4 regions of the Pararhizobium sp. IMCC3301 genome follow, and region 3 is predicted to be linked to each of the others. Evidence: predicted binding sites of a transcription regulator. Region 3 holds the regulator's gene; each other region holds the start of a gene.
The links. The regulator LexA, encoded in region 3, represses DNA repair genes until DNA is damaged. The targets are predictions, from matches to a motif close to TGTTCNNNNTGTGTTCNG.

Region 1 (7,337 bases), 2.2 Mb from region 3:
CGGAAAAATCAATGGTTTCTCGCGGTGCACAAAAATTGGGTAAAGAAGGCTGACATATTCGGGGCTGTCAGTCGGTCAGACCGGTGTGGATCGGGCTTTAATCGCCTTCGCCCGGTGCCTCGGTGAAATATTTCTCGAATTTGCCGCCCTCGCCATCATGTTCCTTGGCGTCTGCCGGCGGTTCCCGCTTGATGGTGATGTTAGGCCATTTCTCGGCATATTCGGTGTTGATCCGCAGCCACTTTTCCAGCCCGGGTTCAGTATCGGGCTTTATCGCTTCGGCCGGACATTCAGGTTCGCAGACACCACAATCAATGCATTCATCGGGATGGATCACTAGCATATTGTCGCCCTCGTAAAAGCAGTCCACCGGACAGACCTCAACGCAATCCATGTATTTGCATTTGATGCAGTTTTCGGCAACGATATAGGTCAAGAGTCGGCTCCTGGATCGGGCTTTCGAGTTTGAATTCTGCTATCTGGTTTTCCGGCAAAGCTCAAGCAAAAGCAGTGCGGCAGACAGCCGGTTTTTAGTCATCTGTTCCCTTCAGACGGATCAAATCCCGACGGGCACGCTTGTCGGGACGTTTGTCTGGAGCCGGAGCTGGCCCCTTGCGGGCCCTTTCTTCTGCTGTCATGGGGACAGGCGGCGGCGTCAAATCCTGGTAGAGAGTTGCAGCTTCGACTGCCGGGCCGCGCCGTGTGCCAGCTTTGACAAATTTAAGTATCCTGATCCGTTTTGGCAAGGCGATGGTGAGCACATCTTCCGGTTTTAGGACAAAACTCGGCGATGTAGTGCGCTCGCGGTTGACGCGAATATGCCCGCCCTTCACGAGCTTCTGTGCCAGGCTCCGGGTTTTCACTGTGCGGGTGAACCAGAGCCATTTGTCGAGCCGCTGTTGGTCGTCCTCTGACACGACAAGATCAGTTCATTTGATAAGTCGACATCAACGTAGCCTAATCCTTCTTTCGAAGAGTCTGTTTGAGGGCGGCCAGAGCCGCAAATGGTGAATCCGGGTCGATCTTTTTTTCCGGCCTTGGCGGCCGGCCGCCCGGACCGGGTTTGCGGGTGGATTTATGGCCAGGTTTCTGATCCGATTTGTGATCCGATTTTCGGCTTCTATTGTGGTCTTGATTTTGGCCCTGATTTTGGCCAGACCTGTCGCCTCCGGGGCTGGCATCCTGCTTCTGGCCGGATCTTTGGCGTTGAGATTGCCTGCCGTCGCGTTTGCCTGCGCTGCGGTCATTGTGAAACCGCGGTTTGGGACGCCACACTTCGATAAAACGGGCCTCATCAGCATCTGCTGCAGGAGCGTTCTCAGCAGGGCTGGCGTCAGAACTGGCAACAAAAGGACTGGCATCAGAAGGACTGGAAACAGCAGGACTGGCAGGTTCGGTTGCCGACACCGCATCGTCAGCGGAAGTCGGGGTGGTGGTGGCCGCGCTGGCGTCAGCGGCTTCTGCAGGCGCAACATCAGAAGGCACAACATCAGAAGGCGCGATGTCTGACGGGGCAGCATGAGCGGGAGCAGTGTCCGGTTGAGCTGTTTGCGCAACTGCTGTTTCTGCAATTGTTGTTTCTGACGCTAATATTTCTGGCGCTAATGTTTCTGGCTCAGCGGGTTGGCCGTTTTCAGCGCTGGACGCAGCACCAGGCGCTGTCTGGCCAGCCTCGGCGCTGTCCGCTTCGCCCGGTTCCGCAGCTGATTCAGATTGAGGTTGCGGTATCGGGGCCTGCTCTGCTTCGCGGCGTTCCATGCGATAGCCAAGAGATTTCAGCACTTCGCTGAAATCCTCGCCGGCACAGCCGAGCAGGGAAGTCATGCCGACAGTGATGGTGAAGCCCGGACCGTCCAGCGCACCTTGAGGCTTTTCGCCCGCTCCGCCGGGTTTCCAGGCCATCAGGGGCCGGATCAGATCGGCCAGCCGTTCCAGAATATCAATCCGTACTGCCCGCTTGCCGCAGATCTTGAAGCCGACGAGGCGGTAGAGTTCCGGCAGATAGCTCGGTTCGACCGGAACCGACGTACGCCCGGCGGCTGACAAAGCAGGAATTTCCTCCCGGCCTGGCAGATCAACCTCACCCTTGTGAAGCGCAAACAGATCAACCAGCAATTTACTCGGCGCCGGTTTGAGCAATTGCGGCACGAAGATATGAAATGCCCCGAATCGCACGCCAAGCTGGCGCAGTCCGGCTCTGGTTTCCTGATCCAGCGCCTTGATTTCGTCGGCAATGGCGGACCGCGCCATAATGCCGTGATGTTCCGACAGGCGGAATGCCACGCCGCGCGCCGTGCCGGACAGGTTTTCAGCGTCCGTGAGATCGAATAATGGCTTCAGCAGTGTTTTGATATGGCTGTCCAGCCACAGATCGAGCCGTGCCTGTATCTGGTCGCGGGGGGCACCGTTGAGTTGTTCATCCGCCAGCAACAGGGTGCGTGGATGCAGCATCTGCTCGGTCGCAATGGCTTTGGCAATGACCTCGCCGCGCCAGCGAATAGACCCGTCCGCCGTCAGAGTGAAATCCTCATTCGGGCTTTGCGACGCCTTGACGGCTTTCTTGCTGATCGCCTCTGCCAGAGACTTGTCGGCAGCCGCGCGCACAGCCTTGGCATCAACGCCTTCTGCCGATGGATCGGCCTGGAACCGGAAGCCGGACAACTGGCCGACATGATGGCCTTCGACCAGCACGTCACCGGTGGATGTAATCTCTGCATCAAGCATAGTCTTCTCTTTCAGTTGCCGCATCAGCACACTGGTGCGGCGGTCGACAAATCGTTGGGTCAGTTGATCGTGGAGAGCGTCCGACAGACGGTCTTCCACTGCTCGGGTTGCTTCCTGCCAGGTCCAGGCGTCTTCCAGCCAGTCGGCACGGTTGGCAACAAAGGTCCATGTACGGATCTCGGCGATGCGGCCAGCCAGCGTATCAATATCACCGACGGGTTTATCGGCCCGTTCGACCTGTTTGCCAAACCAGTTTTCATCTATTTTTCCGTCACGGGCAAGAAAACCGAAAATATGATTGATCAGGTCTGAATGCTGGACGGGCGATATGTTCAGATAATCGGGAATGCGGCAGGCATTCCACAACAGTTCGACACGGTCGGGGCGGGTTACCAGAGCGGTCACTTCCGGGTCGCGTGAGAGGCGGTCGAGCGCCTCCCAGTCCTCCGTCGGCGGTGCGCGGGTCAGGCCCGGTGCATCGGGTGTGATTTCAAGGCTTCTGCGCAAGCTGTCGATGGTCGAAAAATCCAGCTGGCGATTGCGCCATTGCAGGATTTTCACCGGCTGAAAGCGGTGGTTCTCGATGGCATCGACCAGCTCTTCGGAAAACGGCGGCACCGCATGGGAGACGCCAAAGGTGCCGTCGCGCAGATGACGCCCGGCGCGCCCGGCAATCTGGCCGATTTCCGCTGCATTCAGTTTGCGGAATTGAAACCCATCATATTTGCTGTCAGCGGCAAAGGCGACATGATCGACATCCAGATTGAGGCCCATTCCAATGGCGTCGGTGGCGATGAGAAAATCCACATCGCCATTCTGGTACAATTCGACCTGTTTGTTGCGCGTGCGCGGACTGAGCGAGCCGAGAACCACGGCTGCGCCGCCGCGCTGCCGGCGAATCAGTTCGGCAATGGCATAGACCTCATGGGCGGAAAAGGTGACGATAGCTGACCGGCTCGGCAGGCGGGTCAGTTTTTTTGAGCCGGTATAGGCCAGGACGGACATGCGCGGCCGGGTGATGATGTTCGCCCCCGGAAGCAGCCGCTCAACGATGGAGCGCATGGTTTCTGCGCCCAGCAACAGAGTTTCCTGGGTGCCACGCAGATTGAGTAGCCGATCGGTAAAAATATGGCCGCGATCGAGATCTGACGCCAGCTGGATTTCATCGATGGCGGCAAAGGCGCATGTGGTATGATTTGGCAGCGCCTCGACGGTGCAGACGAAATAGCGCGCGTTTTTTGGAACAATTTTCTCTTCACCCGTCACCAGCGCGACATTCTCCGCCCCGGCGCGGACAACCAGTTTATTAAAGACTTCACGGGCGAGAAGACGCAGGGGCAGGCCGATAATACCGCTCTCATGGCCGAGCATGCGCTCAATTGCCAGATAGGTTTTTCCGGTATTGGTGGGGCCAAGAACCGCAGTTACATTGCGGTTGTGCATGCGCGTCGGTGTTTCAGGTTTAGCCGAACCGGTGGAGAGGGCATCATTAAGGGCCACGCGCGCCGCTTTCTTTCAGGCGGGCCAAACGCACAATTTCGATCAGACTACATTATCGATCAGACCACATTATCGATCAGACAATGACAGCGCGTTCAGCCGGATTGTAGGTTACTGGCTGCGACAATGTGCAGCGTCGGGCCGGTTGATAGCACCGGCTATTCCTGATTGCCAGTCCTGTCACTGTTTTATGCTGAATCGCGATCGGCGTGCCGGGCAAACTCCGCGGCGCAATTTACTGCGACCGGAGGGCCGCTACGTTTCCATGCTGAATTAAGGTGTGGAACCATAGCGGAACAAACCGTGCCCGAATCGCTGTTTATTTGTTGTTCTTCTTTTGTTCACCACAATCAGTTGTGGTTCTCACGGTATCCAAACACTAAACACCGTGGAAGCGGATTTTTTCGCAGTGCGTGCGCAGCCGCGGCATTTACGATTTTGGTTCAAAACGGGACAGCTGAATCGCCGGGAGATATGGCACTTTTCAAAGTGGCCTGCAGTATTATTAACCAATGGATCGAATGAGGAACAGACAGGCGACGAATCAGTGACTGTCCTGAGTTGCTGGTTTGTTCTTACAAGATAATGCGTTTCGGAGAAGCCCAGCTACATGATATGCAAGGCCACCGATCAGCATCCTGCCGGCGGACGCACAGTTTCTCCGCTTTGTTAAGGTTTCTGTTCCAAAACAGAACAGGCCTTGGCCGTGTGTTCGCTGCAGCGGTGATTTCGCTGCTGCTACCACCACTGCCACCACTACTGCCAAGGCTACTGGCGCCGACATGTGGCGGGACAGGCAACAGAATCTTTCGATGATCAAGGAAAACCTTGACGCATGGCTGCTTTCTGCCCTATGACCGCTGCGAATTACCTCCCTATGCATTCGGGTGCACGGTGTTGAGGCCTTTCCGGCCTCCCATTGGCAGTTGCTAATGGCCAGCGTCCGAACCGGTTTTCAGCCACACAGGGTGGATTGTCGAACAAAATTTTCGAAAGGTTTGTGCCATGGCACGACGCTGCGACTTGACCGGTAAAGCGGTTCTGACAGGAAACAATGTAAGCCATGCGAAGAATCGTTCGCGGCGGCGTTTTTTGCCGAATCTGTGTGATGTTTCCCTAACAAGTGAAGTTCTTGGTCAACAGATCAAATTGCGGGTTTCCGCTTCTGCGCTGCGCACAGTAGAGCATCGCGGTGGCCTCGACGCATTTCTGGCAAAGGCCAAGGATGAAGATCTGTCATCGGAAGCGCTCCGGGTCAAAAAGCTGGTTGCCAAAAAACAGCCCGCTGCTGCTTGATCATACGAGCAATCCGCGTCCGGATTGCTGATGTTTTGACCGAACGCGCTTCATCTTGCGATGCAGCGCGTTTTTGTGTTGTCCTGTTTTCAGTGAGATTGCCGTCATGAACGCCTCATCCCTTTTCCAGCCCAAGCTTCTTGTGGCCATCGCCGCCATGGTCGGCGTGGTGCTGGCCTCCAATTATCTGGTGCAGTTTCCAGTTGATCTGGTTGTCGCCGGATTTAGCCTGGCAGATCTGTTTACCTGGGGGGCGTTTAGCTATCCATTGGCGTTTCTGGTGACGGATCTTACCAACCGCCGGTTTGGAGCAAGCCGGGCACGAGTCGTGGTGCTGAGTGGCTTTGCACTGGCCGTTCTCCTGTCGCTGTGGCTTGCCACGCCGCGCATTGCCATCGCATCTGGATCCGCGTTTCTGATTGCGCAGCTGCTCGATGTGTCTTTGTTCAATCGTCTGCGTTTCAGCAGTGTATGGTGGAAGGCGCCGGTGGTGTCTTCGGTCACTGCGTCGGTGGTCGATACGGCATTGTTTTTCACTCTGGCATTTGCCGCAGGGCTGTCGGTCCTTGGACCCAATGACGGATTTGCTATCGAGACCGCACCCTTGTTTGCTTTCGGTGTCGAGGCACCGCGCTGGATGTCGTGGGCGCTGGGCGATCTGGCAGTCAAGGTGCTGGCTGTCGCGTTCCTGCTGGTACCGTATCGCCTGTTGACGGGCTTTATCCGCGAGGCTGGTTCGCCGAAGCCGGGCGAGGCCGCGGCGTAACGCCGAATTCTTCCGGGCGCAGAGCAAATTCCAGCAACAAAGTGCGCTGGAAGAAATTCATATTATCGTCAGATATCAGCAGAATAACCGGCGTGCCATCAGGATCGATACGCACAGCCATGCCTTCCATATTGTCAATCTGATGGGTCAGATCGGCGGTCATCAGATCAAGGCCATCCAGAACGATGCCTGCTGCCAGTTGTTCGGGATTGATATCGGCGGCAGCGATCCGGCGGATCCGCACTGCACTGCCGAGAATCAGGGAAAACCGGCGTTCGAGCAGCAGCAGATCGCCATTCGGCAGAAAATCCGCAGCGGTGATATCAAAATCGCCGCGCCGGCGGATTTTGAAGCGCAGTGATGTGCCGCCATTCAAAATCCAGCCGGAATGATTGCCGCCTGACAGAATCCGCTCGCCGATGGCGACCACAGACCCGGCAAAAGCCGAGCCCTCCGGCGGAATTGCAACGGCTTCAATGCCGCGATTTCCCTTGATCCGGTTCAATACATTGCTCTCAGTCAGAATCTGACCCCGTGCCAGGAACCCCTGATCTGCAAGATCAAACGAGCGCAATTTTCCCTTCTGACGCTCAAATGAGACAATTGCCTTGCCGCCCGACAAGGTGAGACCCTCCGCGTCGGCATACCATTTGCGGCCCTGATTGAGCGGGGCGCCTTCCTGGTTGCGGATGGGCCCTGTTGTTGTGTCGGTGAGCCCGGTAATACGTCCCCTGTCCCGCGTGATCCCGGCACTGAACCAGCGGCCGGTATCGCTGACAGCAAGCAGGCCGCCGCCATCGGCGCTGACCGCAAGCCCGGAGAAGGCACCAAAGCCGTCGGACCCCAATAAGGCGAAGCCGCCCCGGAACTGCAAAGCACCGAAATTGACTTTTTCATTGCCGACGATGAATTGCTCGATCGGTTTGGCTTCAATCGTAATGGCGGTGCCGCCGGCCACAGACCACGGCAGAGGTTCTGCCGCGGCCGGGCCGGCAAAGACGGCAGCCAGCCCGCCGAGGCAGAACCAGGCTGTGCGAAGCGCCGCTGCTGC
Region 2 (7,337 bases), 370 kb from region 3:
GCCCTCCAAAACGGTATCCGGCCTCAACGTGCCCGGCAATGTTGGAGGCGTCGAAATCCGCCGTATAGCGGGCGCCGTCGAATGCCGTCGTCCGCTCGGTCGATTCGTCGTGGTAAGCATAAGCGAGCGCCGCAGCGATGTAGGCCGCATCCAAATTGGTGCGGCTGTAAATGGCCCCTTGGAACATGTTGCTACTGCCGTTGCCGAAACCGTCCGCCAGGCTGTAACTGGTGGCACCGCCAGACAACGCCAGGCCAACCGTTGTGTCCTCTGTGATTTGGTAGTTGAGGCCGAAGACGACACCGTAATTGTCGCTCGACCGGTCGCGCGTACCTGATGCTGCATTGCCATCGACATCGCTGTCGCCACCATACAGGGCCGCCCAGACTCCCCAGCGACGCGGATCGGGTGCCGCCAACAGTGCGCCGCCAGAGGCCATAGCCATGTTGGCATCGGCGCCTTTCGAATTTTCCGGGGTCGCATAGCCGAGCACCATGAGGGTGTCGCGGCCGGGAGCAGTCTGATCACTCGGACCGCCCGGGCCGCTATCACCGCCGAAGCCCTGGTTGAGCACTGTATCGAGGAACGAATCCATCGCCTGCGTGCCGGTCGGCGTGACGCCGGTTGAGGCTTCCCCGGCAATCTGCGCGAGCGCATCCGCCAATTCGGCCGGCGTCAAGAAGTCGAGGACCTGGAACCCCAGCGGCAGGTCACCACCACCGGCGACGTAGTCGTCAATGACATCGGCGACATCCTGTGCACTATCAGACGCCATTTCATCCAGTTCATCCCCGATTACGACTTCGACCATCGCGCAGTCGACATACATTCCCCCAATTTCCGCTTCGAGGGCTTCGGCGACACTTATTCGGTTGGTGTCAAGCGTCACCGCAGCGTTGCGCGCCAGGGCAGCGCCGCAACTGATATTGGCACCAGTGTTCAGCGTGATGCTTGTCAGTGCAAGGATTCTTCCCTGAAACTCGGTAGCCGTTCCAAGTGTCGCGGAGCTGCCGACCCTGAAGAACACATTGTTGGGATTGGCGCCGCCGACCAACAAGATCTTCGCATTCGAGCCCGTGGTCAGTGTGGACGGTATATTGAAAATGAAAACTGCGTCCGGGTCGCCGCCTCCGTCGAGGGTGAGTTCCCCATTTATTTGGGCAGAGGAGTCAAAACTGTAAACTCCTGGATTGAGAGACTGGCCACTTCCTACAATAGCTGTCAGGCTGGCGGTCGCGGGCCTTCCTGCCAGAACATTGTAGGCAGTGGTCAGATCGGCTTTCGCCTGCACAGCGACACCGTTGGTTACATATCTGGTATAAGGGAAAACTACGCTCCCGGGTGGGAACCCGGTGATCGCGGAGCCCGGGCTTAGGCCGATATTTCCGTTTATGACGGTGGGACCAGTATTGGTGATCTCCGATCCGGCCAGGACCCCAAAGGTCTCCAGCGACTGGGCCTCGGCCCGGGGCGCGAGGGCGAAAGTGGAAATTGCTAAAACGGCTGCAGTGGTTGTGCGAATTCTCAAGTCAATTACTCCAAGTCTCGATTCACTTACCAAAGTCTCAATTCACTGACCCCAAAACGTCGAATCCCGGGGGGCGCGTTCAACACTCTTAAAATGGTTTGGACTGGCTCAATCATTCGGCGATTTGCTCGCGGATGGTGCGAGACCACACAGGAGCAGATCACCGAAGGATTGAGCGGCGTATTGGTCAGTTAGCAGGTTGTTGAAAAAAGATTTCAGGCGTGAGAGGCAAGAAAATGTTTTCGCCCATAGCCCTTCAAAGCAAAATTAGTCCAAGAAACAATCGAAATCAAATTTCCATTTGCGATTCTACAGTAATCTATCCACCCAGTTTCGACCTTTTCAGAAACTTGTTAGATTAGGCATCGCCCCGCAAAAAAATTAGCACAAGAAACCAAAGGTTGCAACGTCATTTCCGAGTTCTGAACTAAGTGTCTGTACGAGTAATTGAGTGAAAGTAGCGCATTTGAATCTCCTTGTCTGGGGTAGAACATGGAGGATGGAAATGGTGCGGATCCTTTCACCCGTGCCGATCATGACCGTAGCGGGTTACGCTATGCAAGCGGCACAACGCAGGAGGAGTGGCGGCGGACCTTGGCCTGCTTCGGTATCAACCGCTGTCTGTCAAAGAATTTTGAGCGCTTCGCACCCACCATCTCCGTCTTTATCCAATCCGCCATGACAAAGCTCATGGCAAGGCGCCTCACACGCATTGCCTATTCTTGAACAGACTCCGAGTAGGAAAGTTGCGTTGAGAATAAGTGTGGGCAGACGTGCCGGTCTCGTGAGTTTTCACCAATTGGCCCCGATTTCCGACCTGATTGGCCCTGTCCCATCATAGCTGTTAAAACGGCCAACGAAGCTGTGAATCAAAGGTGTCATTCCTGAGACCGGAGGGCCTTCCGAGGATCGGAGGAGCCGGTTTCCCGCAATTTCCGGATTCGCCTCTACTCAGCGGCCTGCATCACAGCAGTTTTATCAGGCCTACGGTCAAGCAGGTCCTTCAAAAATCTGCCGGTATAGGATCGTTCTTCCCGAATAATATCTTCAGGCGTTCCTTCCGCCACGATTTCTCCGCCGCCATCGCCACCTTCCGGTCCGATATCAATCACCCAGTCGGCGGTTTTGATGACTTCAAGATTGTGTTCGATGACTGCCACCGTATTGCCCTGATCGACAAGTTCATGAAGCACTTCCAGTAGTTTCGCCACATCGTGAAAATGCAACCCGGTTGTTGGTTCATCGAGAATATACAGGGTCCGGCCTGTCGAGCGTTTAGACAGTTCCTTGGCAAGTTTCACGCGCTGCGCTTCGCCGCCGGACAATGTTGTGGCCTGTTGACCGACCTTGATGTAGCCCAGCCCGACACGTTGCAAGGTCAACATCTTGTCGCGCACTGCCGGCACAGCCGAAAAGAACTCTGCGCCTTCATCCACCGTCATATCCAGCACGCCGGAAATCGATTTGCCCTTGAACTGAACCTCAAGAGTTTCGCGGTTGTAGCGCTTGCCCTTGCAGACATCACAGGTGACATAGACATCGGGCAGAAAATGCATTTCGATCTTCATCACGCCATCGCCCTGGCATGCTTCACAGCGCCCGCCCTTGACATTGAACGAGAACCGGCCCGGAGCGTAGCCTCTGACTTTCGCTTCCGGCAGGCCTGAAAACCATTCGCGAATTGGTGTGAAGGCCCCGGTATAGGTTGCCGGATTGGACCTTGGCGTGCGCCCGATAGGCGATTGATCGATATCGATCACCTTGTCGAGATGCTCCAGTCCGGTGATTGAGCTGTACGGAGCGGGCAGGCTCCTGGCACCATTCAGATGTTTGGCAACAGCACGGTATAGGGTGTCCAGCAGCAGGGTCGACTTGCCACCGCCCGAGACCCCGCTGATACAACAGAATGTGCCAAGCGGTATTGATGCAGTGACGTCTTTCAAATTGTTGCCGGTGGCGCCTTTGACGGTGATCTTGCGGTTCTTCACCGGCTTGCGCCGCGTTTTGGGAAGCGGGATCGACAACTGGCCGGACAGATATTGCCCGGTCAGGGATTTCTTGCATTTCATGATTTTGTCAGGGGTGCCGGCGACAATGATTTCACCGCCGTGAATTCCGGCAAGAGGGCCCACATCAACCACGTGATCCGCTGTCAGAATGGCTTCTTCATCGTGTTCAACAACAATGACTGTGTTGCCGAGGTCGCGCAGATGCTTGAGCGTGGTCAACAGCCGGTCATTATCGCGTTGATGCAGACCGATCGATGGCTCATCGAGCACATACAGCACGCCGGTCAGACCGGAACCGATCTGCGAGGCAAGGCGGATCCGCTGGCTTTCACCGCCGGACAATGTTCCCGAATTCCGCGACAAGGTCAGATAATCCAGCCCGACATCATTGAGAAACGCCAACCTTTCCCGGATTTCCTTCAGGATACGCCCGGCGATCTCGTTCTGCTTATCGGTTAATTCCGCCGGCAGCGTTTCAAACCAGTGCATCGCCTTGCGGATTGATAATTCGCTGATCTGGGCAATATGCCGCCCTGAAATCTTCACCGCCAGAGCCTCCGGCTTCAACCGGTAGCCATCGCAGGTCTGGCAGGGTGCCGAGGACATGAATTTATCAATGTCCTCACGTGCCCATGACGAATCGGTTTCGCGCCAGCGCCGCTCAAGGTTGGGAATGACACCTTCAAACGGCTTTTTGGTCTTGTAGGACCGCAATCCGTCATCATAGGTGAAGGTGATTTCCTGTTTGCCGGTTCCAAACAGCACCGCTGTCTGCGCCTCGGCGGACAATTTCGACCATTTATCGCGCAGGCCGAACCCGTATACTTTGCCGATGGCTGCCAGGGTCTGCTGATAATAGGGTGATGTGGAGCGGGACCACGGCGCAACAGCGCCCTTGGCGATGGAAATCTCCGGGTCCGGGATCACCAGATCCTCGGCGATCCGTTTTTCCGACCCAAGCCCGTCACAGGTTGGACAGGCGCCAAACGGATTGTTGAAGGAGAACAGCCGCGGCTCGATCTCGGCAATGGTAAAGCCGGAGACGGGACAGGCGAATTTCTCCGAGAATATCAACCTCTCCGCCGCGTCGGCACCGTCATCCTTGTCGGCGTATTCTGCAACCGCTATCCCGTCTGCCAACCCCAATGCGGTTTCCAGGGAATCCGCCAGCCGGGAAGAAATATCGGGACGCACGACGATCCGATCCACCACAACATCGATATCGTGCTTGTACTTCTTGTCGAGAACGGGTGCCTCGGAAATCTCGTAATAGGCGCCATCAATCTTGATCCGCAAAAACCCCTTTTTCTGCAGCTCTGCAAGTTCCTTGCGATATTCGCCCTTGCGCCCGCGTACAATCGGAGCCAGCAGATAAAGCCGCGTGCCTTCCGGCAAATGGAGGATGCGGTCAACCATCTGGCTGATGGTCTGGCTTTCAATCGGCAGCCCCGTCGCAGGAGAGTAGGGAATTCCGACACGGGCAAACAGCAGCCGCATATAATCGTATATTTCGGTGACGGTTCCCACCGTCGATCGCGGATTGCGCGACGTCGTCTTCTGTTCAATGGAAATTGCCGGAGACAGACCATCAATCTGGTCAACATCCGGTTTTTGCATCATCTCCAGAAATTGCCGCGCATAGGCCGACAGGGATTCAACATAGCGTCTCTGGCCCTCCGCATAGATCGTGTCAAATGCCAGTGACGATTTGCCAGAGCCTGACAGGCCGGTCATCACGATCAGCTTGTCTCTTGGCAGATCAATGTCGACATTCTTCAGATTGTGCTCACGGGCACCGCGAACAGAAATCATCGGAGCAAGATTGTGTGCCGCACTGGATCGACTGCGTTTTCCGGAACTGGATTTGCTGGGCATAGAACTCATTTGACCGTCTGAACAGAAGTGGGGCACCCAATGGATTGGAAGGGCAGCAGGTGTCGTTCGCCATTTGGCGTTTTCCGAACGCTATTCAAGGCCCCGGAAACGGAATCACGCAGGCATCTTGCAATTCTCGAAAGGCTAATGCATGTTGATTTGAATTGGAACATAAAAAGAACAAAACACTTAAATCGGTTGCCTGGCCCTGATCTGCCGAGCTTCAACAGCAAACTAACTGCAGCAGGTGTGGAAAACTGTCAGTAGGATGTCATTTGTGGCCACACTGGCAAGCCGAGACAGAGGTTTTGTGCTAAATCATCAATAAGGACAAAGCGACAGACACACATCTTATCTGGCAATTTGCCAAGCCCGTTATCTGGCAATTTGCCAGGCCCGAACGGGATTTTTACAAACACGGCCAGTCAGCACTGGCTGATCTTTACGTCAGGAGTATGCCATGGCTGGCAGTGTCAACAAAGTAATATTGGTGGGAAATCTGGGAGCAGACCCGGAGATACGCCGTTTGAATTCGGGCGACCCTGTGGTCAATCTTCGCATCGCCACCAGCGAATCCTGGCGCGACAAGAATTCCGGGGAACGCCGCGAGAAAACCGAATGGCACCAGGTCGTGATTTTCAACGACAATCTCGCAAAAGTTGCTGAAAATTATCTCAAAAAGGGTGCCAAAGTCTATCTGGAGGGCCAGTTGCAAACCCGGCAATGGGAAGATCAGTCCGGCCAGAAACGCTACTCCACTGAAATCGTTTTGCAGAAATATCGCGGCGAATTGCAGATGCTGGATTCCCGCGGGCAGGGCGGTCAGGAAAGTGCCGGCGGCGGCCAGGATCGCGGTGCTGTCACCAATCAGGGCGGCAATAATTTCGGTCAGTCAGACCCCATGAAAGGCGGCAGCAGCGGCGGCAGTAATTTTTCCGACGACATGGATGATGAAATTCCGTTCTAGGACAAAAACGAACAGCGTCGTGGCGGCAGCGCTCTGGTTTGTGCTGCTTGCCGCGGTGTCCCCGGCATTGGCCGGTGAGGCCGAGGTGGTTACCGCTGCTGCTACGCCGGACAGCACTGGCGCGTGGCGGATAGATGCCACCATTCGCCATGCAGATGAAGGCTGGGAGCATTACGCCAATGCTTTCGAGGTGCTGGGGCCGCAAGGCCGGATTTTGGCCGTACGGGTACTTGTCCATCCTCATGTCGAGGAGCAACCCTTCACACGCTCTCTGGGCGATGTCGCCATTCCCCCGGGAACGGACTTCATTGTGATCAGGGCCAGAGATTCCGTCCACGAATATGGCGGCAGCGAATTCCGCATCGATTTACCAGCGCAATAGGTGCTGGCAATACTCTTTGTATCCAGGCTCGAGAATTGACTCTGGCGGCCGGATATCAGGCCCTGAACGCAAGAATGCCGTCTGCCACAAACTGCACCGACAATGCTGCCAGAATAACCCCCAGAAGCCGCGTCAGCACCATGCGGCCGGTATCGCCGAGAAAACGATCCACCCGCTCGGCCAGCATGAAGACAATCATGCACAGCACCATAAGCCCGAGAATGACGCCAATCAAAGCAGCGCGCTCCAGAGGCGCGGACATTTCGGTGGACAACAGCACAGTTGCTGAAATCGCCCCGGGGCCGGCGATCAGCGGTATCGCCAGCGGAAACACAGCAATGTGCTTCATCTCATCATGGCTGACGGCTCGCACTGTGGTTTCCTGTTTCCGTTCCTGGCGCTTTTCGTAGACCATCTCGAAGGCAAGCCAGAACAACAGCAGGCCACCGGCGATGCGAAATGCCGGCATAGTGATGCCGAACAGGTCGAGAATGGTCATGCCAGCCAGCGTAAACAGCACCAGTAGTCCTGTTGCAATAACAATTCCGCGAAAGGCAATCTGCCGGCGCGCCGCCC
Region 3 (7,337 bases):
GGTCAAGGGATCGGTGCGCGCGAGGTGGATTAGGGCAATCTCGCTCTTTTTGCGTTCGATGGCGTAGCGGATCGCCCGCAGCAAAGGTCGCGATTGAACTTCGGCCTTGTCGAGGTAGTCGCAGGCGCCGAAATTGAGCGCCTCGGTCGCCGTGGTGATATCCGAATTCCCGGTGAGCACAATGATCGGCACTTCTGGGAGAGTGGCGCGCGCGGCGCGCAGACCATCAAGCCCCGTAGCGTCGGGCAGCCCGAGGTCAAGCAGCACCGCGTCGAAGCGGTTGGCGGAGTCGGCCAGCCGGGCAATGCAGTCGGCGAGAGTGCCAACCGACTGGATGTCAATGCGCATGTCACCCTCAGTCGCGGCCTCCCGCAATGCGATCTCGGCGAGCCGCCGATCACCCGGATTGTCTTCAACCAGGAGAATGTCAAGTTGGGTGCCGTCAAAACTTGACATTTTCCGCTCCGCTGAATTGGTTTGCGCTCACGGAAGTTTCACGACGGTAAACCAGAAGTTTTCGATGGAGTGAACGACGCTCATAAACCCTTCGAAATCGATAGGCTTTGAAACAAATGAGTTGGCGTAGGATTCATACGCCCTGACAATATCAGTTTCTGCTTCCGACGATGTGAGTACAACGACCGGGATCACTTTCAAGACCTGATCGTTCTTGATCTCCTTGAGGATGGAGCGGCCATCGACACCCGGCAGGTTGAGGTCGAGCAGGATGACATCAGGCCTCGGTGCGTCGCTGTATTCCCCCCGGCGATACAGGAAGTCCAGTGCTTTTTTACCGTCCATCACAACACTAAGATTGGTTGCTATCCTTGCCTCTTTGAAGCCTTCCACCGTCAGACGGACATCTGCCGGATTGTCTTCGACCAAGAGTATCTCGATCGCACGTCCTACAATGCTATTCGCCATTGTCTCTTTTCTCCAAATGTTGAAGCGCCGGAAGCGTGAAGCGAAAGGTCGTGCCATCTTCGGGTGCCGGGTCGATCCAAATTGTGCCGCCGTGACGTTCAACGATACGCTTGCACGATGCCAGTCCGATTCCGGTACCCTGATATTTGTCCCGACTGTGTAAGCGCGTAAAAATCACGAAGACCTTTTCCCTGAACTCGGGTGCAATGCCGAGGCCGTTGTCGGAAATAGCAAACTCCCAGAAGTCGCCTTTGAATTCTGCGGCGACACTCACCTGCGGTGGCAATTCGCTGCGGTACTTGATGGCATTTTCTATAAGATTGGTGAACAGCCGCTCCATCTGCACCGAATCGGCCTCAATCACCGGAAGTGGCCCGACATCAATTTTGCCATCGCACTCGGCAAGGCGCTCGCTGAGTGCCTGCAATGCGGACTGGACGACTTGGCCGGTATCGATCATTTCCCGATTCAACGGGCGGTTGCTGACCCGCGAATAGGCCAGAAGGTCGTTTATCAGACATTTCATGCGCACGGCACCGTCAACGGCAAAGCCGATAAACTCGTCGGCTTCCGTGTCGAGCTTGCCGCTATAACGTCGCGACAGCAGGCCCAGATAGCTGCTGACCATCCGGAGTGGCTCCTGCAGGTCATGCGAAGCGATGTAGGCAAACTGCGACAATTCCTGGTTGGATCTTGACAATTCCTCAGTCTTCGCCTTGAGGTCAAGTTCGCGCCTCATGATCCCTGCGACCATCTCCTCGAAAGCACGCGCCAGCGCGCCGGTTTCGTCTTTGCGGTGAACTGCTTTGCGCAGATCGAAGTCCCGCGCCCCGGCTGCAATATTTGTCGCTGCGACCGTCAAATCGCGAAGCGGCCGGATGATGATGCGCGCCAGCAATACGGCGACGATACCAACGGCAATTATAAGAACCAGCGCGAGGAGCACCGTAGAATAGCGTAGGGAATTGATGCGCTGGAATAGTGCCGCCCCGTCCAGAGTCGCCACCATGACAATGTATCGATCCGCCTCCGCCTTGCCGAAGGATACGCGCCTGGCGAAGGCGAGTTCCTCGCCGCGGACGGTTCGAACACTGGTGGAGTATGATTGCGCCTTATCGCTGAACAAGCCGGACAGATGAGGCATATGGTCCTGCATGAGCTGTCGTTCACCGCGATCGAAGCCAAAGGGCAGCGCCGGATCGGGATGGACAAGAAAATCGCCGTTTTGATTCGCAATCATAAGCTGCTCGTCCGCGCCAAGGGTTTCCTGGAGAAGGTCAAACCAATAGGTCGCGTCTACATTGACGACCAGTTCTCCACGCAGGATGCCTGCGTCATCAAAAACCGGTGCCGCGGTACGAACAACCGGGCGATAGGGTTCGACAATCCTGCCAAAATCCCGGTCGAGTTCGAAATCTGACATGTACACGGCACCGTCTGTCAGCTTTGCGGCTTCCCTGAAGAAGGGTTCCTGACCCTTCTCCTGCAACTGGGCCGTCGGCGTGCGCAAGATCATGCCGTTCGTGGGGCGCTCGACGCGGACAACTTCGTGCCCGCCATCGGCGATCTTGATATAGCGCAGCCGAAAGTAGGCAGGCCGGTTTTCCAGAAGCACCTCGAAAAGCGCCGCGAGGCGCCGGGTCCACTCGGCTTCGCTGAGATCGGTTTCCGGGTCGATGCCGCCGTTCAACTGCGCGCGGACAATCCCTTCAACTGGAAGGGTTTGAGACAAAAACAAGGTATCCCGGCTGGCGAATTCGGTCCGCGATGCGAAACGACTGGCGGTGGTGTTGATTGAGGACGAAAGGCGGAACTGTTCGCGCTCGACCAAGGCGTCGACTGCGCCTTGATACATGAAGAAGACTGTACCGGCGGCGATGATTGCTCCACACAAGGTCGTCCAAAGGGCGATCTTTGCCGCAAGCCCGAACAACAACGGCCTGAACCCGGCCTCTTCCGATCGCTCGGACAAGAATTGTGCGCCCTCCAGACCCACCATCCCGGTGTCTGGGTGTGTATCGGAAACTGTCATTGCGACCCCAACCAATCAATAGAGATTAAAATCCCAATAAATTACAAAGATTAAGAATTACGCAAAACGTTTATGGAGCTTCTTTTGCATTGGTCTTTCAACGAGATTTTGTTAACGAGTTAACCTGACTATCCGGTGAAAGTGTTCTGGCGCCAGTGTGTGAATCCTGACTGCGCTCAGGACCGAGCGTTGCATCAGGGATGCAACTCATCGATTTTGCGTTCGCGATGAATGGCTGTGCTGTGCGCCATGCGGATATGGCCCTGACTGCCGGCAAGAACCACGCAATGGTGCCTGTAATCCGCAAACAGGCGCATCGGGTGTGGCCCTGCCGCTGCGATCCGGAGCCGACAGGTCCTGTCCTGTTTACATGCAATGTTTCCGACCGGAGCAGATGTTCCTTCTATGTCTCGGATTTCCGCCTTGCGGAACAAGACAGGAACAGTTACAGTGTTCATGCTTTGTACACATCTGATTTCTATAGTGATGTCGCTTGTGACTACTATGGACAGTCAGAACCCGGGATTGATTGACATGCTGACGCGCAAACAACATGAACTTTTGATGTTCATTCACGAACGCCTCAAAGAATCTGGCGTTCCACCTTCGTTTGACGAGATGAAGGTTGCGCTGGATCTGAAGTCGAAATCCGGGATTCACCGGCTTATCGTCGCACTTGAGGAACGCGGTTTTTTGCGCCGCATGCCGAATCGGGCGCGCGCCATGGAAATCATCAAATTACCGGAATCGGTTTCGCCGAGCCTTGCCGCGCCCAGAAGCAAGGGCTTCTCTCCAAGTGTGATTGAAGGCAGTCTTGGCAAGAAGCGTGAAACCGTCCGCCCGGCCAGTGAGTCCGCAGGCGCGCAGGGTGACGGGCGCTCGGTGTCCATTCCTGTGATGGGCAGAATTGCTGCAGGAACGCCGATATCGGCGATTCAGAACCACAGCCATACCATCCCCGTCCCGGCCGACATGCTGACTTCGGGCGAGCATTTCGCTCTGGAAGTGCGCGGCGATTCGATGATTGAGGCGGGCATTCTGGATGGCGACACCGTTGTCATCAAAAGAGGAATGACAGCAGAAACGGGCGACATTGTCGTCGCACTTATCGACGATGAAGAAGCAACCCTGAAGCGACTTCGCAAAAAGGGTGGCTCTATTGCTTTGGAAGCGGCCAATCCAGCCTATGAGACCCGCATTTTCGGGCCGGATCAGGTCGAGGTTCAGGGCAAACTGGTCGGGCTGTTGAGAACCTACTAAAGCTGCATCGGCGCGTGTGTAACGCGACCTAAGAAAGTAATAGACCGGTGACGTGAGTCATTATTCCAATGAGACAGTTTAGCTGTTAGATTTTGCCAGAGACATATAGTCCAGTGGCAAGATGCTGGTGTTTTTGAGTTCTTCCATTGCGAAGCTGGAACTGACATCGGAAATGTCGATCTTGGCAATCAGTTTCTGATAGAATTTGTCATAGGCCGCAATATCCGGCACCACCACTTTCAACAGATAATCAACCTGGCCGCTCATGCGGTAAAACGAGACCACTTCTGCAAAATCGCTGATGATTTCGGCAAAACGCGTCAACCATTCCTTGCTGTGCTGATTGGTGCTGATTGAAACAAACACCGTCACACCTGCCCCGACCAAAGCCGGATCGAGCACGGCGACACGCCGCTTGATGACGCCATCTTCTTCCATTTTCTGGATGCGCCGCCAACACGGGGTTGTTGACAGGCCGACACGTTTGCCGATTTCCGCAACAGGCACGGTGCTGTCCTTTTGCAGAATTGCCAGAATGCTGCGATCAATTCTGTCCATATCGCCCTCATTGATGCTTCAATGTGTGCCCCTCTTACAGGAACCACCCTGGCACTTCCAGCGCCATTCGCACTGAAAACCGGTCTGGATCAGGGCAGCAGATCGGCTTCGCCGGTCAGGCGCGTGACTTCCTGGCGCAGCACCGGCAACAATTCCTGCTCAAACCAGATATTGCGCTTGAGCCACGCATTATTTCTCCACGAGGGATGCGGCAACGGCATGATGCGCGGTGCCGCGTTATCCCGCTCAGTATCATACCAATATTCCCGCCACGCACTGACGGTTTCGGTCAGACTGGCTTTGCGTCTGAGACCAAGATGATAAGCAATGGCATATTGGCCGATAGCGAGCAGAATTTCGATCTGAGGCATTTCTGCAAACAGCTGATCATGCCAGCTCGCCCGGCATTCAGGCCGGGGTGGCAAATCGGAACCGCTGGCGTTCTGTCCCGGAAAACAGAAGCCCATCGGCACAATGGCGACTTTCGACGAATCATAGAAATCAGTTGCCTCCAGCCCGAGCCAGTCTCTCAGCCGGTCGCCGGACCGGTCGGTAAAGGGCTGGCCGGATTTGTGGACCCGCGTCCCCGGCGCCTGGCCGCAAATGCATATTCTGGCGGTCGCAGACACCTGGAGCACCGGCTTTGGCGTATGTGGCAGCGGATTTCGCAATGGCCGTTCAATGCAGATCCGGCAGGACCGGATGTCTTTGACCAGGCTGTGCAATGGTGCTGTGGTCATTGTCCTATACCGTTGTCGCGGCGCCAGTCTTGCGGCACCTCGAAGTCCAGCTCCCACAATCCGCGCCCCGCCAGCGCTGCCAGCACCTCGAGAGCCTTGTAGTCGCCATAAGATACAGCCCAGCCATCATGCACCATCTGGGCATTGATCGAGGCTTGCGAGCCGGCAGCAACCAGCGCTGCATTGCCCGGCTGCTCTGAGCTTTGCCAGCGGCATACAGCAAGGGTTCGGCCGTGTTTATCCACACCGCGATCGCTGCAGGCCAACGCTTCCTTGCCTACCAGTTGCGCCAGATGGTCTCTGGCAAGACGACCGCATGGCACGGCCCTGCCGGCGCGCAGACAGGTTTGATCCAGCTCCGGCGCATCGATCCCCAGAAGTCGCATTTTTTGCCCGCCGACAGCCAGCGAATCGCCATCAACCACCCGAACTGCCGAATTCAAAGGCTCCCAGCTTTCATCATCCAGCCAGACCACCAGCACTGCAACGGCAAGAATGAACATTGCAGCCTTCAGCAGATCCCGAATCTTCAATTGACCATTCCTGAAACAGGTTTTCCGGCTGGATCAGTCGGTTTCAACGTCGCTGCCGGACACTCCGGCCTGATCAAAAGTTGCCATTCCGGAATGCACTGCTGCCGCCGATTTCACAATTCCTGCTGCAAGTGCCGCACCACTGCCCTCGCCCAGCCGCATCCCCAGATCGAGCAGAGGCCGTTTGCCCAGCCGTTTCAGCACCGCCGCATGGGCCTGCTCGTCCGATACATGGGAAAACAGGCAGTGATCAATTGATGCCGGACTGACTGAATGCAGGATCGCTGCAGAGGCTGTTGCGACAAATCCATCGACTATGACCGGAATGCGCTCAACCCGTGCTGCCAGCATGGCGCCGCACATGGCGGCAATTTCGCGCCCGCCAAGGCGGCGCAAGGCTTCCAGTCCGTTGGTTTTGCTGACGCCGGCTCTGCCGACAGCGCGGCGCACCACATCGGCCTTGCGTTTCAGACCTGCCGCATCGACGCCGGTTCCCGCACCGACCCAGTCTTCCGGACGGCCGCCATACAGCGCATGAAAAATCGCCGCTGCGACTGTTGTATTGGCAATGCCCATTTCACCGATGCACAGCAAATCTGTGCCGCCGGCAATTGCTTCCATGCCGAAAGCCATGGTCGCAGCACAGGTCTTCTCATCGAACGCATCTTTCAACGTGATGTCCGGTGTCGGCAGATCAAGCGCCAGATCAAACACTTTCAGGCCGAGATTATTGGCCGTGCAGAGCTGATTGATCGCTGCGCCGCCAGCTGCGAAATTTGCCACCATCTGCTGGGTGACGTTGGACGGAAATGCCGAAACGCCAAGCTCGGCAATCCCGTGATTTCCGGCGAAGATCGCCACCAAAGGCCGGGTTACCGCCGGAGGGGCCTTGCCCTGCCAGGCGGCCAGCCATTCAACCAGTTCCTCCAGACGACCCAGCGAGCCTGCCGGTTTTGTCAGCGTCGCGTCGCGCGCGCGCACCGCTTCCACCGCTTCAGTGACGGGACCTGGAAGCGACCGGATCAATTCCCGGATGTCTTCAAATGGAAGTGCTGTTATCGATGTATTCATGAGTCCTGGAGCCTATCGGATAAAGGGGCCTGGCAGGCGTTGGGCGGAGTTGCAAACTGATTCCTGCCCATTGCCAACATTCACATTCGATCTATAAAGCGCCTTGGAGAAGACGCAAGATGGCAAACCAGATGAATGACCCGCTGAAAGGTGACAAGAAACCGTCTGGAGCGACGCTCAAAACGGTGATTCCAAGGCTCCGTGCGATGCTGCGTGACT
Region 4 (7,337 bases), 1.0 Mb from region 3:
AGACCGTCCGGGGCAACACGAGACCCTTTCTGGGCGACATGGGGCCCAAGTACGCGCCGCAGGGCTTCATGCACCAGATGGGTCGCAGAATGGTTCTTGCGGATATCGGCACGCCGCCCCGTGTCGACGCGCAGCGCTCCGGTGTCGCCGGTTGAAATCAGATCGCCATCGCTAATCCGGCCTTCATGGACAAACAGACCGCCGGCCTTCTTCTGCACATCGCTGACGCGAATCCGGCTATGGCCTTCCATCAGGATTTCGCCCTGATCGCCGACCTGACCACCTGATTCGGCGTAAAATGGTGTCTGGTTGAACACAAGCTGAACCGTGTCGCCACTGCCAGCGCTCTGGACGCGCTGGCCATCCTTGACAATCGCCAGCAGCTGCCCCTCGGCCTTTTCCTGTTCATAGCCTAAAAACTCGGTCGGCGGCAGCTCATCCGCCAGCTCCAGCCAGACCTTTTCGGTGGCCGCATCCCCTGAGCCTGCCCAGTTCGCCCGGGCGAGGCTTTTCTGTTCCGCCATCGCGGTATCGAATGCATCCGTATCGACGCTGATTTCCCGCGCCCGCAACGCATCCTGGGTCAGATCAAGTGGAAAGCCGAAGGTGTCATAAAGCGTAAAGGCGGTGCGCCCGTCAAATGTGTCGCCGGCAGTGAGAGTGCGGCTGGCATCATCCAGCAGTGACAGGCCGCGCGACAGGGTTGTGCGGAACCGCACTTCTTCCATGCGCAGAGTTTCGGTAATCATCGCTTCGGCGCGCCGCAATTCGGGAAATGCCTGACCCATTTCCCGCACCAGGGTCGGAACCAGCTTGTAAATCAACGGGTCTTCTGCCCCCAGCAGACTGGCATGACGCATGGCCCGCCGCATGATCCGGCGCAGCACATAGCCGCGTCCTTCATTGGAGGGCATGACCCCGTCGGCCAGCAGGAAACTGGTGGCCCGCAAATGGTCTGCAATCACCCGGTGACTGGATTGATGGGCGTCATCCGCCGCAACGCCCGTTGCTTCAACGCTGGCGGCAATCAGGGCTTTGAACAGGTCAATATCATAATTGTTGTGCACACCCTGCAATACTGCGGCAATGCGCTCCAGTCCCATCCCGGTATCGATCGAGGGTTTGGGAAGATCGACGCGCTGCTCCGCAGTTGTCTGTTCATACTGCATGAACACCAGGTTCCAGATCTCGATAAACCGGTCGCCGTTTTCATCGGGGCTGCCGGGAGGTCCGCCCCAGATCTCCTCGCCATGATCATAGAAGATTTCCGAACACGGGCCGCAGGGTCCGGTATCGCCCATGGCCCAGAAATTGTCATGGGTGGCAATTCGGATGATCCTGTCATCGGGCAGCCCGGCGATCTTCTTCCACAGATCGAACGCCTCATCATCCTCGTGATAGACGGTGACCAGCAATTTGTCCTTGGGCAGGCCGAACTCCTCGGTGATCAGCGTCCAGGCATAATGGATCGCCTTTTCCTTGAAATAGTCGCCGAATGAAAAATTGCCCAGCATCTCGAAAAATGTGTGGTGGCGTGCGGTATAGCCAACATTGTCCAGATCATTGTGCTTGCCGCCTGCGCGCACGCATTTCTGTGAGGTAACAGCCCGTGGCACATCAGATTTCGCAGCACCGGTAAAATAATCCTTGAACTGAACCATGCCCGCATTGGTGAACATCAGGGTCGGGTCGTTGAGCGGCACAAGTGGACTTGACGGCAATATCTTATGACCGTTTTTCTCAAAAAAATTGAGGAATGCCGAGCGGATTTCATTGACGCCAGCCATGGGACTTCTTTCATTTACTGCGAAGATGCGCGCAAACCGGCCGGATCAGCCTTGCGGCACCGTGCCCGGTTCGGCACATCCTTCTCATGATCAAGGATAGTTCAGATCGACGGGTGTTTTAGCGATCAGGTGAATATGTGTCCATAGGCGATGACTGACAGCCAGAGCGGTGCGCAAAATACGAAAACGCCGCCCCTCAAGGGCGGCGTTCAGATCGTTTCATGATGATTCTGATTAGTTGACCGGGTTAGCGCGCCTGCTGCACCGCATCACGCCGCTTTGCCAGCCTCACTGGAAGACTGAATCCGGAAGCTAAGCGCTTAACGCACCGCCCTTGTCATCCTCATCATCGTCGGCTGATTTATCATCCAGAAGCTTTCCCGCTATCAGCCCGGCATTCTGCCGGATTGCGGTTTCAATTTCCTGGGCCATATCCGGATTTTCGGCAAGAAACTGTTTTGAGTTTTCGCGACCCTGCCCCAGACGCTGGCTGTCATAGGAGAACCAGGCACCGGATTTCTCGACAATGCCCGCTTTCACCCCGAGATCGAGCAATTCTCCGGTTTTTGACACGCCGGACCCATACATGATGTCAAATTCGACCTGCTTGAAGGGCGGCGCGAGCTTGTTCTTGACCACTTTGATACGTGTCTGATTGCCGACAACCTCATCGCGGTCCTTGATCGCTCCGATGCGGCGGATATCCAGGCGAACCGAGGCATAAAACTTCAGTGCATTACCGCCGGTCGTGGTTTCCGGACTGCCGAACATCACCCCGATCTTCATGCGGATCTGGTTGATAAAGATAACCATTGTGTTCGATTTGGAGATGGAGGCTGTCAGCTTGCGCAATGCCTGGCTCATCAGGCGGGCCTGCAGGCCGGGCAGCGAATCGCCCATTTCGCCTTCCAGTTCGGCGCGCGGTGTAAGAGCGGCAACGGAATCGATCACCAGCACGTCAACCGCACCAGACCGCACCAGCGTATCGGCAATTTCCAGTGCCTGCTCCCCGGCATCGGGCTGGGAGATCAGCAGATCGTCCAGATTGATCCCCAGCTTGCGCGCATAGATAGGATCAAGAGCATGCTCGGCATCGATAAAGGCACAGACGCCGCCGATTTTCTGAGCTTCTGCAATGGTATGAAGCGCCATGGTAGTTTTGCCCGAGGATTCCGGACCATAAATCTCGACGATACGTCCGCGCGGCAAACCACCGACACCCAGCGCAATATCCAGCCCCAAGCAGCCTGTCGAGATTGTTTCAATCTCCACCACATTATCCTGCCCCAACCGCATGATTGAGCCTTTGCCGAATGCGCGTTCTATCTGGCCGAGCGCGGCATCCAATGCTTTTGTCTTACTTTCCATTCCGTCTCCGTCGACGACTCTAAGCGAATTAATCATAGGAACCTTCTTTGTTTCATGCGCGCGCTGTTGTTGCAATTCTGAAATACGTACACGTTTTGTTCCGGTTTGGCAACAATCAATTATCTTATTGGCAAAACACTGACTTTCCAGATTTGTTCTATTTTTGTCCAAAATGGTTTTGCCCATTCCGGTTGTGCGAACGCTGGTTCAATTCGATTGTGAACAGGGAATCAGCCCTGTCGGGCGAAACGGCAGGCCACTGCGCTGTCAGCGGGTGTGCCCAAGTCCCCGGGCCGGTCCGGTTGAATCCCGCACCACCAGTTCCACCGGCCAGACTGTGCGCTGCGGTCTGTCCTGCGGTTTTCGCACATGCTGCAACAGCATTTTGCTGATTTCAGTTCCGGCCAGACGGATCGAGGATCGTGTCGTGGTCAGCGCCGGGCGCATGTGGTCCGCCTTGAGAAACGGCAGCACATCATCATGGGCAATCAGCGACACATCCTCGCCGACCCGCATATCCCTGCTTTCAACCGCGCGGGATGCGCCGAGCGCCATCAGGGTGCTGGAACACAAAATCGCGGTTGGCGGCTCGGGCAGATCGAGCAAGGCGCGGGTGAAACTGAAACCGTTTTCCTCGCTCATATGGCCGTCACAGAGCAGAGCAGCATCAAATTCCACGCCCCGGTCAGACAGCGCCCTGCGGTAGCCATGCTCGCGATGGCGGGCGAACATCATGGCTTTGGGGCTGTAGTTCAGCAAAGCGATACGGCGGTGGCCAAGATCGAGCAGATAGCCTGTCGCCCTGGTAAATGCACCCTCATTGTCGATATCGAGAAAGCCATAAGTCCCTTCCACATCTGAACGGCCATGCAGCACAAAGGGAAACTGCATTTCCAGCAGATCCTGCACTCTGTGATCCTGGATCCGCGGCGACGACAGAATGATGCCGTCCACCCGCCCGTCCCGGACAATCCGGCGATAGGCTTCCCGTTCCTTTTCCTGGGTCGTGACCGAAATCAGAAGATCGATATCCATGGTGCCCAGATGCTGCCCCACCCCGGCGAGAAATTCAACAAAATGCGGATCCAGCAACAAATTCTGATCGGCCGTAAGCAGCATTCCAATGGTGCCTGCGCGGCCGGTTGCCAGCCGTCTGGCACTGGCGTTGGCGCTGTAGCCAAAGTCGCTCGCGGCCTTTGCCACCCGCAGACGTGTGGCTTCCTTGACCTCGGGATAGCCATTCAGGGCCCGGCTGACTGTCGTCTGGGACAGACCTAGATGATCGGCCAATTCGCGTAGATTCATGGGCTCACATATTCAGGTTCTGATGGGCTTGTGCAGGCGGACTCGCCGACTGCCGGTAATAATCGCCCAAAGCGCTTTCAATTTACCAGTGAAAAAGACCTGGAGCAATCCATCAACAGCCAAAATGTACTGCGGAGCAATATCCGCAGCTTGTTTTACGGACAAGAGGTTGTCTGCAATCCAGCCGTTATACTGCAAAATGGCAGCAAATGCCACAGTATGGCCAAAGCGCTTTAAAAGCAGTGGCCTCAATTTTGCAGATATTCGGCTTGTCACCAGCAATGATGCAACGGCCACCTCCGGCTCCTTGCGCAAAGAAAGCTGCAATACAATCTCCCAATTGGCTGAAGACCATTGTATAGAGAACGCCAACGAGACCTGGCAAATACCAGTGGACACGCAATCATGCAGCCGCAGAGCTACAATCGAGAGGAAATGTGGATGAGATTACGCATTGCAATGCAGGCGGCCACCTATGTTTTTGCCACTGTTACAGCCCCCGTGTTGACCCTGGCATCTGTTTTTACCCTGGCATCCGCGTTTACCTTGGCATCCGTGTCGGCTCAGGCAGCTGAACTGTCGATTGTGACCGGGTTTGAGGACCGTGATCTTCAAATCCTGAAGTCCAATTTGGCAGTTTTCGAAGACCGCACCGGCAATACGGTTACCATCGTTCCCCTGCCGCGCTACACCAACGATCAGTTCGAGCGCTATTCATTGTGGCTGACAGCCCAGAATGAGGACATTGATGTCTATCTGACGGATACTACTTGGGCACCGCAACTGGCAGAGCATTTTCTTGATCTGGCCGAGCCAGCAGCAGACATCATACAATTGCATTTTCCAGCCACCATCGAATCCCAAACCGCCAATGGCAGGTTGGTCGCGCTGCCGATGTTCGCCAAGGCGGCTGCGCTGTATTATCGCAAGGACCTTCTGGAAAAGCACGTCGCCTTCGTGCCGGCCAGTTGGACGGAAATGGTGGACACAGCCAGAAACATCCAGGAAGCCGAGCGGGCCGGCGGCAACAGGAACATGGTCGGCTTTGTATTTGCCGGAGCCCCGGGAGAAGACCTGGCGGCAAATGCCCTGGAGTGGATCAAATCTCATGGCGGCGGCCAGATTGTTGAACCGGACGGAACCATCTCCATCAATAATACACGCGCAGCGGAAGCATTGAAGAAAGTGCTGGCCTGGATTGGCGATGTCGTGCCTCTGGAAGTTGTTGACTATGATGAAGCTGCAGCAAGACAGGTCTGGGATGCGGGAAATGCTGTGTTCCTGCGGGCAGATTCAGATGAATTCAGCCGCAGTAGAGCCGATGATTCCGCGCTGAAGGACCGTGTTGAAATGACCAGTCTGCCGATCGGCGAAGGCGGTTCAAGCCCGGCTGCAACCCTTGGCGGCTGGAATGTGGCGGTGTCACGCTATACACCGCATCCGCAAGAAGCGACCGAACTGGCCCTGTTCCTTGCGTCAAGTGATGTTCAGGAGCAACTTGCAATCCAGCAGGGCAAGCTGCCAACCATTACTGCCCTGTATAATGATCCTGACGTGACCACGGTGCAACCCGGCATCCGGCGTTGGAAAAGCATTCTGGAAAATGCAGTGCCGTTGCCATCGGCCACAACCATGCAGAATTACAACGAGGTCATCAATGAATTCTGGACTGCAGTTCACAACACCTTGTCTGCAAACGGGTCTGCGGAAGAAAATGTGACGATACTGGAACGCCGGCTGAAACGGCTGAAGGGCTCCGGCTGGCGCTAGAAACCGTTCATGGCCACTTCCAACAATCCAGGAAAAGCCCCGTTGTCGGCTTCATTCTGTGTATTCGGCGGCGCCCTGATAGACCGTGTCGGAACCTTCAGGACGCAGTTTCACCCAGGCCAGTCTCATCCAGGCGACTGGCAGCAGACTGTCGGCGGCGTGGCATCAAATGTCGCGCGGCATCTTGCCGCCTTCGGCGCAAGTGTAAAATTCGCATCTGTCTTCGCTCAGGATGCCGCTGCTGAAACCGTGCGGCAGCGGCTGACACAGGACGGCCTGTCGATCATTTCCGGCAGTGTCATTCCAGATGGCGTGACCCCGACTTATACAGTCATGCATGACACCGGTGGCAATGTCATTGCCGGCCTCGCCGACATGGCACTTCATGAGCATATGAACGCCAGTTGGGTGCGGAAAATGGCGGCAGCGGCAGCGTACAGCTCGCACTGGGTTGCCGACACGAATTTACCGCCGGAGGCGCTGACACTTCTGACAGAATTGAAACAAGGCAACCCGCTTTATATCGTGGCTGTATCGCCCGCTAAAATGGCAAAAATTGCCGATCTTTTGCCAGAAATTGATGGCCTGATCTGCAACAGGCAAGAGGCGCAGGCGCTGACTGGAACAGCCTATGCTGACGCGCCGGATGCCGCTGCCGGACTTGCCCATGCCGGCTTACGGCTCTGTATCATCAGTGATGGCGCAAACAGCAGCGCGCTGGCCCGGCGCAAGGCGGACCAGAACCTGCAGATTGTGCGACAAAAACCGCTGCCCTATTCTGGCAGCTCTGGCAGTTCTGGCAGCTCTGGCGGATCAGACCGGCATGCGGTGCGCTTGACTGGGGCCGGCGACAGCTATGCCGCCGCCTGCCTCTACGCGCTCTGCACCTGGCCGGATACCAGCGCTGACGACATTTTGAACTATGGCCACGCCGCCGCCCGCCTTGCAATCGCAGCCGAAGACACCTGTCCGGCGCTGAGTTGGCAGAGCATTGATGAAACAGCAGCAGAAAGCTAGATCACGTCCATGTCCACACCGAAACAGACCCTGTCAGGACTCCTGAAAATATCCAGGCCGGTTGCCACAGCTCTGGCGGCAGGCCAGCCG

Region 1: RAL88_RS11020 (helicase-related protein) is a predicted target of LexA. The motif match lies at 4,506-4,523, and genes of this name have one in related genera.
Region 2: uvrA (excinuclease ABC subunit UvrA) is a predicted target of LexA. The motif match lies at 5,578-5,595, and genes of this name have one in related genera.
Region 4: recA (recombinase RecA) is a predicted target of LexA. The motif match lies at 3,298-3,315, and genes of this name have one in related genera.

What each region holds. Positions count from the first base shown of each region.
Region 1 is NZ_CP132336.1:2,271,575-2,278,911, reverse strand. It holds gene fdxA (ferredoxin FdxA) at 98-436, opposite strand; gene RAL88_RS11025 (RNA-binding S4 domain-containing protein) at 531-917, opposite strand; gene RAL88_RS11020 (helicase-related protein) at 958-4,224, opposite strand; gene rpmB (50S ribosomal protein L28) at 5,230-5,520, shown strand; gene RAL88_RS11010 (VUT family protein) at 5,627-6,286, shown strand; gene RAL88_RS11005 (esterase-like activity of phytase family protein) at 6,240-7,337, opposite strand, start outside.
Region 2 is NZ_CP132336.1:285,442-292,778, forward strand. It holds gene RAL88_RS01350 (ice-binding family protein) at 1-1,528, opposite strand, end outside; gene uvrA (excinuclease ABC subunit UvrA) at 2,476-5,349, opposite strand; gene ssb (single-stranded DNA-binding protein) at 5,873-6,379, shown strand; gene RAL88_RS01365 (hypothetical protein) at 6,363-6,761, shown strand; gene RAL88_RS01370 (MarC family protein) at 6,817-7,337, opposite strand, start outside.
Region 3 is NZ_CP132336.1:4,501,131-4,508,467, reverse strand. It holds gene RAL88_RS21365 (bifunctional diguanylate cyclase/phosphodiesterase) at 1-456, opposite strand, end outside; gene RAL88_RS21360 (response regulator) at 484-924, opposite strand; gene RAL88_RS21355 (ATP-binding protein) at 914-2,956, opposite strand; gene RAL88_RS21350 (hypothetical protein) at 3,151-3,273, opposite strand; gene lexA (transcriptional repressor LexA) at 3,491-4,216, shown strand; gene RAL88_RS21340 (Lrp/AsnC family transcriptional regulator) at 4,295-4,774, opposite strand; gene RAL88_RS21335 (uracil-DNA glycosylase family protein) at 4,864-5,514, opposite strand; gene RAL88_RS21330 (thermonuclease family protein) at 5,511-6,047, opposite strand; gene cobT (nicotinate-nucleotide--dimethylbenzimidazole phosphoribosyltransferase) at 6,081-7,118, opposite strand; gene cobS (adenosylcobinamide-GDP ribazoletransferase) at 7,238-7,337, shown strand, end outside.
Region 4 is NZ_CP132336.1:952,682-960,018, forward strand. It holds gene alaS (alanine--tRNA ligase) at 1-1,787, opposite strand, end outside; gene recA (recombinase RecA) at 2,100-3,191, opposite strand; gene RAL88_RS04455 (LacI family DNA-binding transcriptional regulator) at 3,423-4,460, opposite strand; gene RAL88_RS04460 (hypothetical protein) at 4,473-4,787, opposite strand; gene RAL88_RS04465 (extracellular solute-binding protein) at 4,902-6,230, shown strand; gene RAL88_RS04470 (PfkB family carbohydrate kinase) at 6,240-7,247, shown strand; gene RAL88_RS04475 (pseudouridine-5'-phosphate glycosidase) at 7,257-7,337, shown strand, end outside.